One region of the Bacillus sp. TL12 genome, then DNA from elsewhere that is predicted to be linked to it. Evidence: a T-box and tRNA genes for the amino acid it is inferred to sense, from the RefSeq annotation. Region 1 holds a T-box; the other holds one or more tRNA genes.
The links. The T-box of region 1 lies ahead of ileS2 (isoleucine--tRNA ligase). A T-box ahead of a tRNA ligase gene usually reads a tRNA of that ligase, here a tRNA-Ile.
Positions count from the first base shown of each region.

Region 2: it has a tRNA-Ile gene. The T-box ahead of ileS2 (isoleucine--tRNA ligase) is inferred to sense a tRNA for this amino acid. The anticodon was not compared.

Region 1 is NZ_JAJJBY010000005.1:118,195-127,004, forward strand. It holds gene sigG (RNA polymerase sporulation sigma factor SigG) at 20-799, shown strand; gene LOK41_RS06900 (YlmC/YmxH family sporulation protein) at 951-1,229, shown strand; gene pgeF (peptidoglycan editing factor PgeF) at 1,346-2,155, shown strand; gene LOK41_RS06910 (YggS family pyridoxal phosphate-dependent enzyme) at 2,162-2,836, shown strand; gene LOK41_RS06915 (cell division protein SepF) at 2,856-3,320, shown strand; gene LOK41_RS06920 (YggT family protein) at 3,327-3,590, shown strand; gene LOK41_RS06925 (YlmH family RNA-binding protein) at 3,606-4,379, shown strand; gene divIVA (septum site-determining protein DivIVA) at 4,471-4,977, shown strand; T-box leader at 5,029-5,251, shown strand; gene ileS2 (isoleucine--tRNA ligase) at 5,336-8,101, shown strand; gene LOK41_RS06940 (TraR/DksA C4-type zinc finger protein) at 8,320-8,649, shown strand; gene lspA (signal peptidase II) at 8,773-8,810, shown strand, end outside.
Region 2 is NZ_JAJJBY010000001.1:145,663-154,472, reverse strand. It holds gene LOK41_RS00890 (metal ABC transporter ATP-binding protein) at 1-696, shown strand, start outside; gene LOK41_RS00885 (metal ABC transporter permease) at 696-1,529, shown strand; gene LOK41_RS00880 (Fur family transcriptional regulator) at 1,543-1,956, shown strand; gene ispG (flavodoxin-dependent (E)-4-hydroxy-3-methylbut-2-enyl-diphosphate synthase) at 1,991-3,091, opposite strand; gene LOK41_RS00870 (hypothetical protein) at 3,256-3,603, opposite strand; gene LOK41_RS00865 (DUF1189 domain-containing protein) at 3,668-4,435, opposite strand; tRNA gene LOK41_RS00860 (tRNA-Ile) at 4,847-4,920, shown strand; gene sodA (superoxide dismutase [Mn]) at 5,146-5,757, shown strand; gene LOK41_RS00850 (MFS transporter) at 5,894-7,171, shown strand; gene LOK41_RS00845 (peptidoglycan D,D-transpeptidase FtsI family protein) at 7,281-8,810, shown strand, end outside.

The DNA.
Region 1 (8,810 bases):
CCCGATAGGAGGGAACACTTTGACGAGAAACAAAGTAGAAATTTGCGGTGTTGATACAGCTAAACTTCCAGTACTAAAAAATGAAGAGATGCGTAAATTATTCCGAGAAATGCAAAGTGGAGAGATAAGCGCAAGAGAGAAATTAGTAAATGGAAACTTACGTCTTGTACTGAGCGTCATTCAGCGATTTAACAACAGAGGAGAATTTGTTGATGATTTATTTCAAGTCGGCTGCATTGGACTTATGAAATCCATTGATAACTTTGACTTAAGCCAAAATGTTAAATTTTCAACATATGCTGTGCCAATGATTATTGGGGAAATCCGTAGATATTTGCGTGATAACAATCCAATTCGCGTCTCTCGTTCACTGCGAGATATCGCGTATAAAGCATTACAGGTAAGAGAAAAGTTAATTGCTGAAAATTCAAAAGAGCCAACGGCAATGGATATTGCAAAAGTGCTTGAAGTAACACATGAAGAGATTGTTTTTGCACTTGATGCCATTCAAGATCCAGTATCATTATTTGAACCAATCTATAATGATGGGGGCGACCCTATATTTGTAATGGATCAACTAAGTGATGATAAACAAAGGGACGAGCAATGGGTCGAAGAATTGGCATTGAAAGAAGGGATGAAACGATTAAATGATCGTGAAAAAATGATTATTCGAAAACGTTTTTTTCAAGGGAAAACACAAATGGAAGTTGCCGAAGAAATTGGAATTTCTCAAGCACAAGTATCACGTCTTGAAAAATCAGCAATTAAACAAATGAATAAAACAATTCAAGGATAAGGTCTCATCATTTACGATGGGACCTTTTTATGTTGCGCGCCTCGATATTCTGTTCATAGGAAAGATCGCGTGTTCATATAATGACAATAAAGGAAAATTGCAGAAGAAAACTTATCAACTACAAATAGTGACATAGAAGGGGAGAATGGCTATGATGCGGATTTCAGAGTTTCAAATTAAGGATGTTGTAAATGTTTCTGATGGAAAAAAGCTTGGAAACATTAGCGATATAGATATTGATATGAACACTGGGAAGATTCAAGCTGTTATTATTTCAAAACAAGCACGAATGCTAGGTATATTTGGAAAAGAGGCGGAGTTTGTTATTCCGTGGAAACAAATTGTAAAAATTGGAGAGGATGTAATATTAGTAAGGGCTGATCATGTCAATTCTGTAACAGAATCAATACAAACACCGACAATTTCTTAAAGAATATTACAAATTCCTCTTTTTTTTATGTTGTCATTATGGAAAAATAAAAGTATGGTAAAATAGACAGGAAGTACCATGCTTTTTTATGTTATTTTATTAAAAGGAGCCGCTTTATGAGAGAACCATTTATATATGAGGACGGTATATTATATTTACAAGCGTGGAAAGAACTTGGCAACATTACTGCAGGATTTACGACAAAAGATGGTGGAGTAAGTACAGGCTCCTTCCAGGCAATGAATTTAGGATTACATGTGAATGATACGATGGAAAATGTTCATGAAAATAGACGTATTTTAGCGGACAAGTTACAAAAACCATTAGAAAATTGGATTTGTTCAGAGCAAGTTCATGATCATCACGTTGAAAAGGTAGGTCAAGGGGAAAAAGGGCGAGGAATCTACTTATATGAAGATGGTATTCCAAATACAGATGGCATTTATACGACTGATAGAGATGTATGTTTAACATCTTGCTATGCCGATTGTGTTCCACTCTATTTCTATGCGCCATCACATGGTATGATAGGACTTGCCCATGCTGGATGGAAAGGAACTGTAAAAGAAATTGCAAAAGAAATGATTCAAAAGTGGAGTGCAGAAGGGATATCAGCTCATGAGATTTATGTTGCAATTGGACCAGCCATTGGGTCTTGCTGTTATGTAGTTGATGATCGTGTATTATCAGCAGCAAAACAAGCGATAAACGGACCTGTTCCATATAAAGTGATTTCAGACGGACAATATGCAATTGATTTAAAGGAAGTCAATCGTATACTATGCTTACAAGCTGGCATAAAAAACGAGCATATTGTGGTGTCGTCTCTTTGTACAAGCTGTGAAGAACAATTGTTTTTCTCGCATCGCCGTGATCGAGGGAAAACAGGAAGAATGTTGAGTTTCATAGGCTTTAAGGAGGATTGAAAACAAGTGGTAGTGCAAGAAAATTTAGCATTTGTAAATGTGGAAATCAAAAAAGCGTGTAAACGAGCAGAACGTTTAGCAGAAGAAATTAAGATCGTTGCAGTAACAAAAACAGTAGGAATTGAAAAAATAAATGAAGTAATAGAAGCTGGACTTACTGATTTAGGCGAGAATCGTAATGAAGGGCTTTTACAGAAGTATGAGCATTTCGGTTCAAAAGTAAATTGGCATTTCATTGGTTCATTACAAACAAGAAAAGTAAAAGAAATTATTAATGAGATTGATTATTTGCATTCATTAGATCGCGTTTCACTTGCAAAAGAAATTCAAAAACGTGCTACAAAGCAGGTTCGATGTTTTGTACAAGTAAAAACGTCGTCTGAAGAATCAAAGCAAGGGATAGCAGTTGAAGAAACAATTGCGTTTATTCGTGCTCTGCAAGAATTTGATAAAATTGAAGTTGTTGGATTAATGACAATGGCACCATTTACTGGGGAAGAAGCAGAGATTCGTCATTGTTTTAAGACATTGCGTGGCTTGCAAAAACAAGTGCAAGAACTAGGGTTATCATATGCCCCGTGTAAAGAGTTATCGATGGGAATGTCAAATGATTATTCGATTGCAATTGAAGAAGGCGCTACATATATTCGTTTGGGAACGATTTTAGTAGGAAAAGCGTAAAAGAAAGGAGAATGTTATTATGAGTTGGTCAAAAGTAAAATACTTCTTTTTTGACACACCAGAAGAGCGAGAAGCTTACGAAAAGGAAAAGGAGCAAGCTGAAATGAAAAAACAACAAGATCCCCCAGAGCAGCAGGATATTCCACTTACGAAAGCACAGCCGAAACAAAACATTGTAAGTATTGAAACAGCAAAACAGTCTTCTAAAGTTGTTTTATTAGAGCCGCGTACATATTCGGAAGCACAAGGGATTGCGGATCATTTAAAGGGAAGAAGAGCGGTTGTCATTAATTTGCAAAGAATGTCAACAGATCAGGCTGTGCGTATCGTTGACTTTTTAAGTGGTACTGTATACGCTATAGGCGGGGATATTCAAAAACTAGGACCGAAAACATTTATTTGTACACCTGAGACTGTGGATATTGTTGGGGCCATTTCTGAGTTGTTCGGTGAAGAGGAAGAGACAAATATAAAGAGGTGGTAATAAGCCATGACAATTATTTTACAAGCGTTGCTTTGGATCATCCAGATTTATTCCTGGGCGCTTATTATCTATATTCTTCTATCATGGTTTCCAGGAGCAAGAGAATCAACATTTGGGGATTTTCTATCGCGTATTTGTGAACCATATTTAGAACCATTTCGGAGATTTATCCCACCTTTCGGAATGATTGATATTTCTCCAATTGTTGCAATTATTGCGTTGAGATTGGCTAGTAGTGGTTTAGTAAGTTTGTTTAATTATTTCCTGTAATAAGAGGTTAAATGAATGAACATCTATGAGCATTTTAGACCTGAAGAAGCTGTCTTTGTTGACAAAGCGTTAGAATGGAAACAGATGGCTGAAGAGTATCATCAAGTGAAATTAACGGATTTTCTTGATCCGCGTCAGCAGCAGATTGTTTCGACGATTATGGGGAATCAAGGAGACGCTACTTTGAAGTTTTATGGTGTAGCGCCAAAAGCAGAAAGAAAAAGAGCTCTTATTTATCCGAATTATCTCGATTTAAATGAAGAAGAGTTTCAAATTGAAGTATTAGAAATTGACTATCCTTCCAAATTTTATACGCTTGAACATCGGCAAATATTAGGTTCATTTATGTCTCTTGGTTTAACAAGAGAAAAATGCGGTGATATTTTGCTTCAAGAAAATCGTGCCCAAATTGTAGTTGCAAAAGAAGTTGCTTCATACATTGAAATGAATTTACAATCCATAGGTAAAATGAAGGTCTCACTTTCCTCTGTGCAAGCAGAGAAAATATTGCGGTTACAAGAAGAATGGAAAGAGCAGTCTGGGACTGTTTCATCACTTCGTTTAGATGTTGTGCTAGCTGAAATGCTTCATATATCACGTCAAAAGGTACAACCACTCATAAAAAATGGCCTTGTGAAGGTGAATTGGAAAATAACAGAACAAACGGCATATGAGTGCTTTCCTGGAGATGTTTTTTCAGTTAAGGGATATGGCCGAAGTAAATTATTTTCTGTAGAAGGAAAAACGAAACGTGATAAATGGAGAGTTTTGTATGGTATACTAAAATGATTGGTTTTTTAGAAGGAAAATCTCTTATTTTGTCGAAGAAAAGATATAATTAAAAGAGGAAAATTTAGATAACTACTTGGAGGTGGCGTTTGTGCCGTTAACACCATTAGATATTCATAACAAAGAATTTGGTCGCGGATTCCGTGGCTATGATGAGGATCAAGTAAATGAGTTTCTTGATCAAATCATCAAAGATTATGAATTAGTCATTCGTGAGAAGAAAGCATTAGAAGAAAAAGTTGCGCAATTAGAAGGAAAGTTAGATCATTTCTCTAACATTGAAGATACGCTAAATAAATCTATCGTTGTTGCACAAGAAGCGGCGGAAGAAGTAAAGCGTAATGCACAAAAAGAAGCAAAATTAATTGTACGAGAAGCAGAGAAGAATGCGGATCGTATCATTAATGAAGCTTTAGTAAAATCAAGAAAAGTTGCATTTGATATTGAAGAATTAAAGAAGCAGGCGAAAGTATTCCGCACTCGTTTCCGTATGCTATTAGAAGCACAGCTTGAAATGCTAAACAATGATGATTGGGATAAATTAATTGAGTTAGAAGAAGAAGTGGACGAGCTGTTAAAGAAAGAAGAAACAGTGTAAGCTTGACGTTTTTCTCATTATTACATATAATTTTAAACAACATATTTATTAAGAAAAACGAAGATAGGGATAAGTACCTTTTTCATACCTTATATAGCGAACTGAGGATGGTGTAAGCTCAGGATAAGGAGATAAATGGGAATATCACCCTGGAGTTCCGCGCTGAACAAAAAGTAAGCGTAGGCGTATATTCGCGTTAAGAATATAAAGAGGATCATTGCATACACGCATGGTCTACTAGGGTGGTACCGCGGGAGACCTTCTCGTCCCTTTTTGGGGGATGAGAAGGTCTCTTTTTTATTCTATTTATTTAGAAAAAAAGGTCTTTTTCTTTTATAGATTCGAGGAGGAATTGAGCATGGAGTACAAAAATACATTACTAATGCCGAAAACAGAATTCCCAATGCGTGGGAATTTACCAAAACGTGAGCCAGCAATGCAAGAAAAATGGGCTGAGATGAACATTTATGAAAAAGTACAAGAACATACAAAAGGTCGTCCTTTATTTGTACTGCATGATGGTCCTCCATATGCGAATGGTGACATTCATATGGGACATGCTTTAAATAAAGTATTAAAAGATTTTATTGTTCGTTACAAATCGATGACTGGATATTGCGCACCATATGTACCAGGATGGGATACACACGGGTTGCCGATTGAACAAGCTTTAACAAATAAAGGCGTAAAGCGTAAAGAGATGACGGTTGCAGAATTCCGTAAATTATGTGCAGAGTATGCATACGAACAAGTAGATCGTCAACGTGAGCAGTTTAAACGTTTAGGTGTACGTGCAGATTGGGATAATCCATATATCACTTTAGAGCCAGCATATGAAGCACAACAAATTAAAGTGTTTGGTGACATGGCGAAAAAAGGTTACATCTATAAAGGGCAAAAGCCTGTTTATTGGTCTCCAACAAGTGAATCTGCTTTAGCGGAAGCTGAAATTGAATATAAAGATAAAAAATCAGCATCTATTTACGTAGCATTCCCAGTAAAAGACGGGAAAAACGTATTAGAAGGTGATGAGAAATTTATCATTTGGACAACAACGCCTTGGACTCTGCCAGCAAACTTAGGTATTTCTGTTCATCCAGAGCTTGAATATAGCATTGTGAAAGTAAATGATGAAAAATATATCATTGCTTCTGAGCTATTTGACACAGTTTCAAAAACGCTTGAATGGGAAAATGCGGAAGTTGTGAAAACAGTTAAAGGTAGCGAACTTGAATATACAGTTGCGAAGCATCCATTCTATGACCGTGATTCGTTAGTGATGCTTGGTGAGCACGTTACAACGGACGCTGGTACGGGCTGTGTACATACAGCACCTGGACACGGGGAAGATGACTTCCTTGTTGGTAAACAATACGGCTTAGAAGTTCTTTGCCCAGTTGATGATAAAGGTGTACTAACAAGTGAAGCACCTGGATTTGAAGGCTTATTCTATGATAAAGCGAATAAACCTATTACAGAAAAATTAGAAGAGGTTGGTGCGTTATTAAAATTAACATTTATTACGCATTCTTATCCACATGACTGGAGAACGAAAAAACCAATTATCTTCCGTGCGACAGCGCAGTGGTTTGCATCTATTGAAGCATTCCGTAAGGAGTTATTGCAAGCTGTTGAAGAAACGAAATGGGTACCAGCATGGGGTGAAACACGTCTTCATAATATGGTTCGTGACCGTGGTGACTGGTGTATTTCTCGTCAACGTGCTTGGGGTGTACCAATTCCTGTCTTCTATGCAGAAAATGGCGATCCAATTATTACAGATGAAACAATTAATCATGTAGCGGATCTATTCCGTGCGAACGGTTCTAACGTATGGTTTGAACGTGAAGCAAAAGATTTATTACCAGAAGGATTTTTACATCCATCTAGTCCAAATGGTGAATTCCGTAAAGAAACAGACATTATGGATGTATGGTTTGATTCAGGTTCTTCTCACCAAGCTGTATTAGAAGAGCGTGAGGACTTGCAACGTCCTGCTGATTTATACTTAGAAGGATCTGATCAATATCGTGGTTGGTTTAACTCTTCTTTATCAACAGCAGTTGCAGTAACTGGTAAAGCGCCATATAAAGGTGTTCTAAGTCATGGGTTCGTACTAGACGGTGAAGGTCGTAAAATGAGTAAATCTATCGGGAATATTGTTGTACCGAAGAAAATTATGGATCAATTAGGCGGAGATATTTTACGCTTATGGGTATCTTCTGTTGATTACCAATCTGATGTGCGTATTTCAGATGACATTTTAAAACAAGTTGCAGAAGTATATCGTAAAATCCGTAACACATTCCGTTTCTTATTAGGAAACTTAGCTGACTTTAATCCAAGTCAAGATGCAGTAGCAAAAGCTGAACTACGTGAAGTAGATCGCTACATGTTAGTGAAATTAAATGACTTAATTACAAAAGTAAAAGAAGCATATGAAACATATGATTTTGCGGCAGTATATCATGCAATTCATAACTTCTGTACAATTGATTTAAGTTCATTCTATTTAGACTTTGCAAAAGACATTTTATATATTGAGGCTGCGAATCATTCGGACCGCCGTGCGATTCAGACAGTACTTTATGATGTTCTTGTTGCATTAACAAAGCTTGTAACACCAATCTTACCTCATACAGCGGATGAAGTATGGCCATATATTCCTGATGTTGTAGAGGAAAGTGTTCAGCTAACTGATATGCCAGAAGCAGTGGAAGTAGAAGGCGCTGAAGCGTTAAAAACAAAATGGGATGCATTTATGACACTTCGCGACGATGTATTAAAAGCGTTAGAAGTTGCTCGTAATGAAAAAGTAATTGGTAAGTCATTGAATGCGAGTATTACACTTTATCCAACTGCAGAAATGAAACAAATGTTAGAGTCTATCAGCGAAGATTTAAAACAATTGTTTATTGTTTCTGAGTACAAACTTGGTGGCACAATGGAAGAGGCCCCAGCAGGTGCTCCAAAATATGAGCATACAGCTGTTGTTGTAGCGCAGGCAACTGGTGAAACATGTGAACGTTGCTGGGTTGTTTCTGAAACAATTGGTAAAGACGCTGAGCATGAAACATTATGTGAGCGTTGTGCGACAGTTGTAAAAGAAAATTATGTGAAATAATGATGTGATAGTAAAAAAACTGACTGCTAATTACTGCAGTCAGTTTTTTGTATTAAAGTAAAGGTTCTTCTTGGCATGCGGTAGATGTATCGAGAATTTGATTGTTAAAGGTTTCTATTGGATTTTAAGCACTTTCCTATGAAGGAAAAATGTGTGAGCGGTAAGTGAGAAAATTTCGGACACACTAACGGTACATTGCAGCCGGGAGGAATGTACACGTGAATGAAATCTACATGGAAATCAAAGAAGAATTGCAATTGATGAAAAAAGAATTACAGGAGCGACTGGCAAAAGAAGCGATGCACGCGTATCATGTGGAATTTGGACAAGAGCTAGGATATGAAATGAAGGAAGATGCAAAAAAGAAATTATTTTTACATGATATAAGAGAAGATTTGAAAGATGTTGAACGAGCGTTATTTAAAATGGAAATCGATATGTATGGGATTTGTGAAGAAACTGGGAAGTATATTCCTGTAAAGCAAATGCAAATGATGCCAACAGCACGTACAGTTCATGAATTTTTATATGAAAAAGTAAATATTTGATAGGCACAACGATATTATGTTACCTTTTTTCGTTTTATTTTATTCTTCCGTAAAGGTTCATTGTGAAAAGACCGTAGCTATGCTAAAATTTTGAGGTACACTGTCTTTGTGGGGGAAATGAAAATGATATATTATTTAATAGCCTTATTTGTCATTGCTAT
Region 2 (8,810 bases), on a different contig from region 1:
CAAGTTCCTAAGGGGGCTTTTTTAGGTTTGGTTGGGCCAAATGGGTCTGGTAAATCGACCTTATTAAAGTGTATATTAGGTGTTTTGAAGCCGAAGAAAGGAAGTATTCGGTTATTTGATATTGATAGTAAGAAATTTAAAGAGTGGAATAAAATTGGTTATGTTTCACAAAAGGCTAACAGTTTTAATTCTGGTTTTCCAGCGACTGTCTTTGAAGTTGTTTCAATGGGACTTGTTTCAAAAAAGGGCCTATTTCGTTTCTTGAAGAAAGAGGATAAAGAAAAGGTTACAAAGGCAATTGCAGATGTAGGAATGAGCGAATTTCAAAATCGTAATATAGGAGAGCTTTCCGGTGGACAACAGCAACGTGTATTTATTGCACGTGCACTTGTAAGTAACCCGGAATTATTGATTTTGGACGAGCCTACAGTTGGGATTGATGTAAAGAGTGTGGAGAGCTTTTATGAGATACTAGAAGATTTAAATAAAAAACTAGGGATCACATTGATTTTGGTTACACATGATATGGGAGCTGTAACAGAGAAGGTGACGCATGTTGCATGTTTAAATCAGCATTTACATTTCCATGGAAATGTTGAGAAATTCCGAGAGTTAGAAGATGCGGAAATGTCGATTTTATATGGACATCATGTTCATCGTTTAGAGCATGACCATGAGCATCACGGGAGGATATAATGATACAGGATTTTTTACAATATGACTTTTTGCGTAATTCTTTATACGCTGGTATTTTAATAGGGCTTGTTGCGCCGTTAATCGGTGTGTTTGTTGTTATTCGCCGTTTGTCACTAATTGCAGATGCTTTAAGCCATGTGACATTATCAGGAATTGCCGCAAGTTTGTTACTTGAAAAAACGATTTTTACTGGTGGATTTTTAAATCCGTTATATATGGGGATGATTTTTTCAATGGGCGGGGCGCTATTGATTGAAAAGTTGCGTACTGTATATAAACATTACCAAGAGTTGGCGATTCCGATTATTCTCTCAGCAGGAATGGGAATAGGGGTTATCTTCATTTCGCTTGCTAATGGATTTAATACGGATTTATTTAGTTATTTATTTGGTAGCGTGAGCGCTGTAACGAGTACGGATTTAATTCTTATTGGTATTGTAGCAATCGTCGTTATTGCAACAATTATTTTATTATATAAAGAGTTATTTTTATTATCATTTGACGAAGAATATGCTGTATCAACAGGGCTTCGTACAAAATGGATTCACTTTATTTTCATTATTTTAGTGGCGCTTGTCATTGCGATATCTATGCGTGTTGTTGGGGTTCTTCTCGTGTCATCTTTAATGACATTACCAGTTGCAGCAAGTATCCGCATTGCAAAAGGATTTAAACAAACGATTTTCTTTTCCATTTTATTTGGTGAAATTTCCGTGATAGGTGGGCTGTTCGCTTCTTATCAGCTTGATTTAGCTCCAGGTGGTACAATTGTTATGCTAGCGGTTCTTATTTTAATCGGTGCAATCTTATGGAAGAAGAAAAAAACTGCATAAAGTAGGGATAGTTATGAATCTGACAGAAGCTTTACGCCTTATGAAAGAAAAAGGCTATAAACACACTGGAAAAAGGGAAGAAATGTTACGTTTATTTGCAGCCCATAATCGATATTTAACTGCAAAAGATGTTTTAGAGCATATGAAGGATGATTATCCAGGATTAAGTTTTGATACCATCTATCGTAATTTAACCGTATTTGCTGAAATTGGTGTTTTGGAGCAAACTGAATTAAATGGAGAAAAGCATTTTCGTTTTACATGCTCTATTATGGAACATCATCATCACTTTATTTGTTTGGATTGTGGTGGTACAAAAGAAATTACTTCCTGTCCAATGGATTTTATGAATAAAGATTTTAAGGGATATGAAGTAACAGGACATAAGTTTGAAATATATGGGCGTTGCCCAAAATGTGTAAAGTAAAAGCTCGCCAGTTATGAAACTGACGAGCTTTTTATTATTTTTGCTCTTGTTTTTCTTTTTCTTGATTTGCAGCCATTTCAGCAGCAATTACATCAATTTCTTTTTTCAGTTCTTCTACCATTGTTTCTTCCGGTACTTTACGAACGACTTTTCCTTTACGGAATAATAAACCTTCTCCGCGTGCACCAGCAATACCGATATCGGCTTCACGAGCTTCACCAGGACCGTTTACAGCGCAGCCAAGTACGGCAACTTTGATTGGTACTTTCAGCGTAGAGATATATTCTTCTACTTCATTTGCAATACTGATAAGGTCAATTTCAATACGACCGCATGTTGGACAAGAAATAAGTGTTGCAGCGTTCGATGCAAGACCGAATGATTTTAACAATTCACGAGCCACTTTTACTTCCTCAACTGGATCAGCACTTAATGAAATACGAAGTGTATTTCCGATACCTTTACTTAAAATAGCACCAAGACCGGCAGCACTTTTTACTGTTCCGGCGAATAGTGTTCCGGATTCTGTGATACCTAAGTGCAGTGGATAATTAAAAGCACGAGCTGCTTTTTCATATGCTTCAATTGCTAAATTAACATCAGAGGCTTTCATTGATACGATAATATCATGGAAATCTAAGTCCTCTAAAATTTTAATATGATGAAGAGCACTTTCAACCATACCATCTGCAGTAGGGTATCCATACTTTTCTAAAATATGACGTTCTAATGAACCAGCATTTACACCAATACGAATTGGAATACCGCGTTCTTTCGCAGCGTTTACAACAGCTTCTACTTTATGACGACGCCCGATGTTGCCTGGGTTGATACGTACTTTATCAATGCCACCTTCAATTGCTTTTAATGCAAGGCGATAATCGAAGTGAATATCAGCAACAAGTGGGATGTTAATTTGTTTTTTAATATCAGCAATTGCGTTTGCTGCACGTTCGTCTGGAACAGCAACGCGGACGATTTGACAACCCGCTTCTTCTAAACGTTTGATTTCAGCAACAGTTGCTTCCACATCATGTGTTTTTGTAGTTGTCATACTTTGTATAATTAATTCATTATTACCGCCAATTGTTAAATTACCGACTTTAACAGGACGTGTTTTTGTACGATGAGTCATTTCATTCACGAATAGATCGCTCTCCTTATAAAAGAAGTTTCTTATTTTGTGTTTCATATCAAATATAGTATATGTGATATGAAGCAATAGAAACCTATATGCTCGGTTTCACTTTTACTATTGTATCAGCGCCTTTATGTAATTGACAAGGATTAAGTGATTGCTCATTGATATAACGGAAATTTGTAAGATTTTCCGATCTGTATTTTTGTTGCAGACGTATCTTTATTTAACTGTTTAAAATCACCGATGACCTTTTCAATAGAAGGAATTTTTTTCTTATTAATCGCTTCTGTAATCGATAAAACGGTATCTCCTGTTTTTACTTCAATTGCTTTATACTGTACATCTGTTTCTTTTTTTGCTTTTGTATCAACATTTTCTTTTTTTACAGTTTGGGCAGCTGTTGTTTTTTTGTATGAACTTAACATTGGTAAAGTACCAATTTTAATATCGTAATAAAACACGTAACCGAGAACAAGCACAAGTAAGAGTGCACCAAGTCTCTTCATATTCCTCACTCCTTTGTTAGGAAATATATGCTTGTCCAAAAAAAAAATGCCAAAATGGCATTTTTTATAGTTCGTGTTTTTCTTTAGGTTTTGGTATTTCTTTAATTGTTAAATACAGCACGATTAAAATGATGGCAGTGTACAGATAGAATGTTCCTGGCACATTTATGTTTAATGCATTCATAATCATAAAGAAAATAGTTGGAATCGTATAGCTGTAAGCTGTTAATGTCCAAACTTGTTTGTAAGATACTTTTCGCTGACCAACCATTGCTGAACCGATAAAGGCTAAAATAGTTGTGCCTAAGAACGAAATGAATAATTGGAACAGGTAGATGGCTATTCCAACACCAAACATGAGAAATGGATAGACATTATCAATGGCTGATACAATGCCTTGGATATCCTTTTTCTCAAATGTCCCATTACCGAAGTCGCTGTAAGATTGACTTTGTGTTTGATTGTTATTCATAGATACAACTTTATCTTTTAAAACGAATACACCTTGTTTATTTGCATACGCATTCGTATCTGTTGCATTAGGATCAAATACAAAAACAAAATTTCCATCTTCTTTTATAATAGGTTCTTTGACGTCAGCGTGAAGTTCACCATTCTCAATTTTAAAATCGGGGAGATCTTTTTCAATGGATTGATGTACAGAAGAAACAACATCTTGTACGAAGTTTCCGAATATGAAAGTTTTAGGGATCGTTGCGATGAAACACAATAACATGACGTATAGAATTGTTTTTCCCATTTTTTGAAAACGAAAAAGGGCCATATCCTTTGGCGAATATAAACTTTTTATTAGTTGTGTAAAGATGGACATCTATTCACTTCCTTTGCTATATGTATGATAGATTGATGCATAAAGTCATTGTAACGTACGCATCTAGTGAATCACAAGCTATATCGTATGAAATAAGGTTAATGTTCTGGTAGTTGGACTGTATAGAGGATTTATTACTTATAAATTTAGGTGGGGAGAGCATCCGTCTGAAGCGATTAAATCTTTTTCCTGCCCTGTGCGAAATGAAAACAAAGGGAGGAAATGAGTGTAGGCTATTTTTTGTTCTGCGTAGCAGAAAGGTAAAAATATAATTGACACTTTTCTTTTTTATATGGTAAATTTATCTTACATTTCTTAATTGATATATCTTACAGTTTTCAGCTTTTATGAATGTTCTTTGGAGATTTGGTGGTGAATCTGAATTTTAATCACCGCTATATACATAATTTTGGACCCTTAGCTCAGCTGGTTAGAGCAGACGGCTCATAACCGTCCGGTCGTAGGTTCGAGTCCTACAGGGTCCATATCCATTTCATATGTTTATCATGTAGACGAAAAGCTTCCTTGTAGAAGGGAGCTTTTTTTTACGAAATATATGAGCATTTTGTTTGAAAAGAAATGGGAATTTTGCTACGTTAGTGATAGCAAGACAATGTGATTTAATTTGTTTTCACCCTATGGCAATTAGGGTAAAATGAAGTTGTATGCTAAATTATTTTGGCAATACATAAAATGGGAGGAATGTAACAATGGCAAAACATGAATTACCAAATTTACCTTATGCGTATGATGCTTTAGAACCTCATTTTGATAAAGAAACAATGAACATCCATCATACAAAACACCACAACACTTACGTAACAAACTTAAATGCTGCGTTAGAAGGTCATGCAGAACTAGCTGACAAAAGTGTTGAAGAATTAGTTGCAAACTTAAATGAAGTACCAGAAGCAATTCGTACTGCAGTACGTAACAATGGTGGCGGACATGTGAACCACACTTTCTTCTGGACAATTCTATCTCCAAATGGTGGTGGACAACCAGTAGGTGAACTTGCAGCTGCAATTGAAGCGAAATTCGGTAGCTTTGATGCATTCAAAGAAGAGTTCGCAAAAGCTGGTGCAACTCGCTTCGGTTCTGGTTGGGCTTGGTTAGTAGTAAACAATGGTGAGCTAGAAGTAACAAGCACTCCAAACCAGGATTCTCCTTTAACAGAAGGTAAAACTCCAGTTATCGGTTTAGACGTTTGGGAACATGCGTACTACTTGCATTACCAAAACCGTCGTCCTGACTACATCGGTGCATTCTGGAACGTTGTAGACTGGAACGCGGCTGAAAAACGTTACCAAGAAGCTAAGTAATATCGCTTATTCCGTTTTATTTAAGTCGATATTGAAGAAGCTAGGGGAATATTCTCCTAGCTTTTTTGTATGCTTTCTTTTACATAATTGCGTCGGTCTTTGGAAGACTAGAACATGAAGTAAAGGAGAGTTATGTATGAAGTGGAAACATGTAATTGGCGATGTCGAGGTGAATCGTGATTTAGTATTGTTACTTGTTATGGGGGGATTATATACGCTCGCGATTTCTTTATCCAACACGTTTGTTAACATTTATTTATGGAAACAAACACAAAATTATGTGAACCTTGGAGTGTATAATTTAGCAAGCGTTGTATTGCAGCCATTAACATTTCTTTTTGCAGGGAAATTGGCAAAGCGGATAGATCGTGCTATTTTACTGCGAATTGGTGTAGGAACATTAGCGACTTTTTTTGTTGTTGTTTTACTCGCAGGAACACGTGCTTCACATTATATTCTATTACTTGGTGGTCTTCTAGGAATTGGATATGGTTTTTATTGGCTGGCATTTAATTTGTTGACGTTTGAAATTACAGAGCCTGAAACACGTGACTTTTTTAACGGTTTTCTCGGTTTGTTAACATCTTTCTCTGGAATGATTGGGCCAATAGCAGCTGGGTATACGATTTCGCGTATGGAGAAGTGGACTGGGTATACGATTATCTTTTTTCTTTCATTAACTTTATTTGCAATTGCTGTTGTCATAAGTTTCTTTTTATCGAAAAGAGAATGTGAAGGACGCTATGAAATTGTTCAAGTTTTGAAAGAACGTAAGATCGATAAAAACTGGGGAAGGATTACACGCGCACATTTTTTTCAAGGATTGAGAGAAGGAACGTTTGTTTTTGTTATTTCTGTATACGTCTATTTAGCATCAGGAAGTGAATTTGGGCTAGGGAAATATAGTTTAGTCAATTCAGCTGTATCTTTTATATGCTACTATTTGGTTGCGCGTATATTAAGAAAGGAATGGAGAAAAAAAGCGATTTTACTTGGTGGGATTATTTTGTATGTCGTCGTATTTTTAGTTATTTTTCACGTTACATATGTAAAATTACTCATTTATGCAGCATGTATCGCTATTGCTTACCCAATTTTACTCGTTCCATATGGTTCTATGACATATGATGTAATTGGAAGAGCAAAGCAAGCCAGAGAGTGGCGTGTTGAGTATATTGTTGTACGAGAGCTATGGCTGAACAGCGGGAGAATATGTTCTGTTTTAAGTTTCTTATGTGCAGTATCATTTTTTCCACCAGAAAAAAGCTTACCTGTTTTATTATGTATTCTTGGAGCTGGACATTTACTTATTTATTTTGCTGTTAGAAATGTCAAATATGGAGAAGGGAATCCAAATAAAACAAGGATTCCAGCACCTGAAACAACACAAAATCATACCGAACGAGAAGGTTAACTTCTTCCGGGTTTTATGCTAGAATAAAAAGACATGTAAAACAGCAGTGAGGACACCTGTAACTAGGTGTCCCTTTCCTATTACATAGCTGTTGGTAGAGGGGGTTCGTATGAGTAAAAAGAAGAAAAAAAAGAAGACCCACGTTCCGTTCCGGCTTAACGTGTTGTTTTTTTGTGTGTTTTTAATGTTTTCAGCAATCATTGTGAAGCTTGGAATGGTACAAATTGTACATGGTGAAGATTATAAAAATGAGGTTGAAAAAAAGGAAAACTCAACAGTAAGCAATCCGGTTCCACGCGGGAAAATTTTTGACAGATATGGTCGAGCTGTTGTGGATAATAACCCGGTTCGTACAATTACGTTTACAAGAATGAAGGGTTCAACTTCAGAAGAACGTTTAGAGACGGCGAAAAAATTGGCAAAGCTAATTGAAGTATCGCCAGATAAATTAACAGAACGTGATAAAAAAGATTATTGGCTTTCGTTACATGAAGAGGAAGCGAAAGAAAAGATTACAAAGAAAGACCAAGCAGAATTTAAAGCAAAGAAAATTGATGATAAAGAAATTGCAGAGCGTCAGCGTAATCGTGTGACAGAGGCGGAAATCAATCAATTAACAGCGGAAGATTTAGAAATACTTGCAATTAAGAGTAAGATGGACGGCGGATATGCAATGACGCCGCAAATCATAAAAAAAGATGTAACACCAGAAGAATATGCAATCATTAGTGAAAACTTAGCGTTGTTACCAGGTATCGATACGACAGTTGATTGGGATCGTAAATACACTTATGATGATATGTTCCGCAGTGTACTTGGTGGTGTGACAAGCTCAGATGAAGGGTTACCAAGGGAACGATTAGATTATTTCCTTGTTCGAGATTATAATCGTAACGACCGCGTTGGTAAAAGTTATATTGAACAGCAATATGAGGATACACTTCACGGTACAAAAGCAGAAGTGAGAAATATTACAGATAAAGACGGAAATATTTTAGAAACGATAAATGTATCCAAAGGGCAACGAGGCAACGACCTGAATTTAACAATTGATATGGAACTGCAAAAACGTGTAGAAGAAATTCTTACAAAGAGTTTAAAACAATATGCAGGATCAGAGCCACTTTTAGATAGAGCATTTGTTGTGATGATGAATCCGAAAAATGGTGAAGTTTTATCTATGGCTGGGAAACAAATCGTAGAGGAAAATGGAACGAAAGAGATAAAAGACTACGCACTAGGAACGATGACAAGTGCATATCCGATGGGTTCAACCGTGAAAGGTGCTACGATACTAACGGGATATCAAACAGGCGCAATTCAGCCTGGGACAACATTATTGGATGAGCCGATTAAATTGAAAGGTACACCAGTAAAAGCTTCTTGGAAAACGATGGGTTATATTAATGACCTCACTGCCTTAAAAATGTCTTCTAACGTATACATGTTTAAAACAGCTATGAATATTGCTGGAGTACCATATGTTCGAGGTGGTACATTAGATATTAAGAAAAAAGCATTCGATGAGATGCGTTATTATTTTGGACAGTTTGGACTTGGAGTGAAAACAGGAATTGATTTACCAAATGAAATATCCGGTCAGAGGGGATTAGGATCCCAACCAGGTTTCTTATTAGAC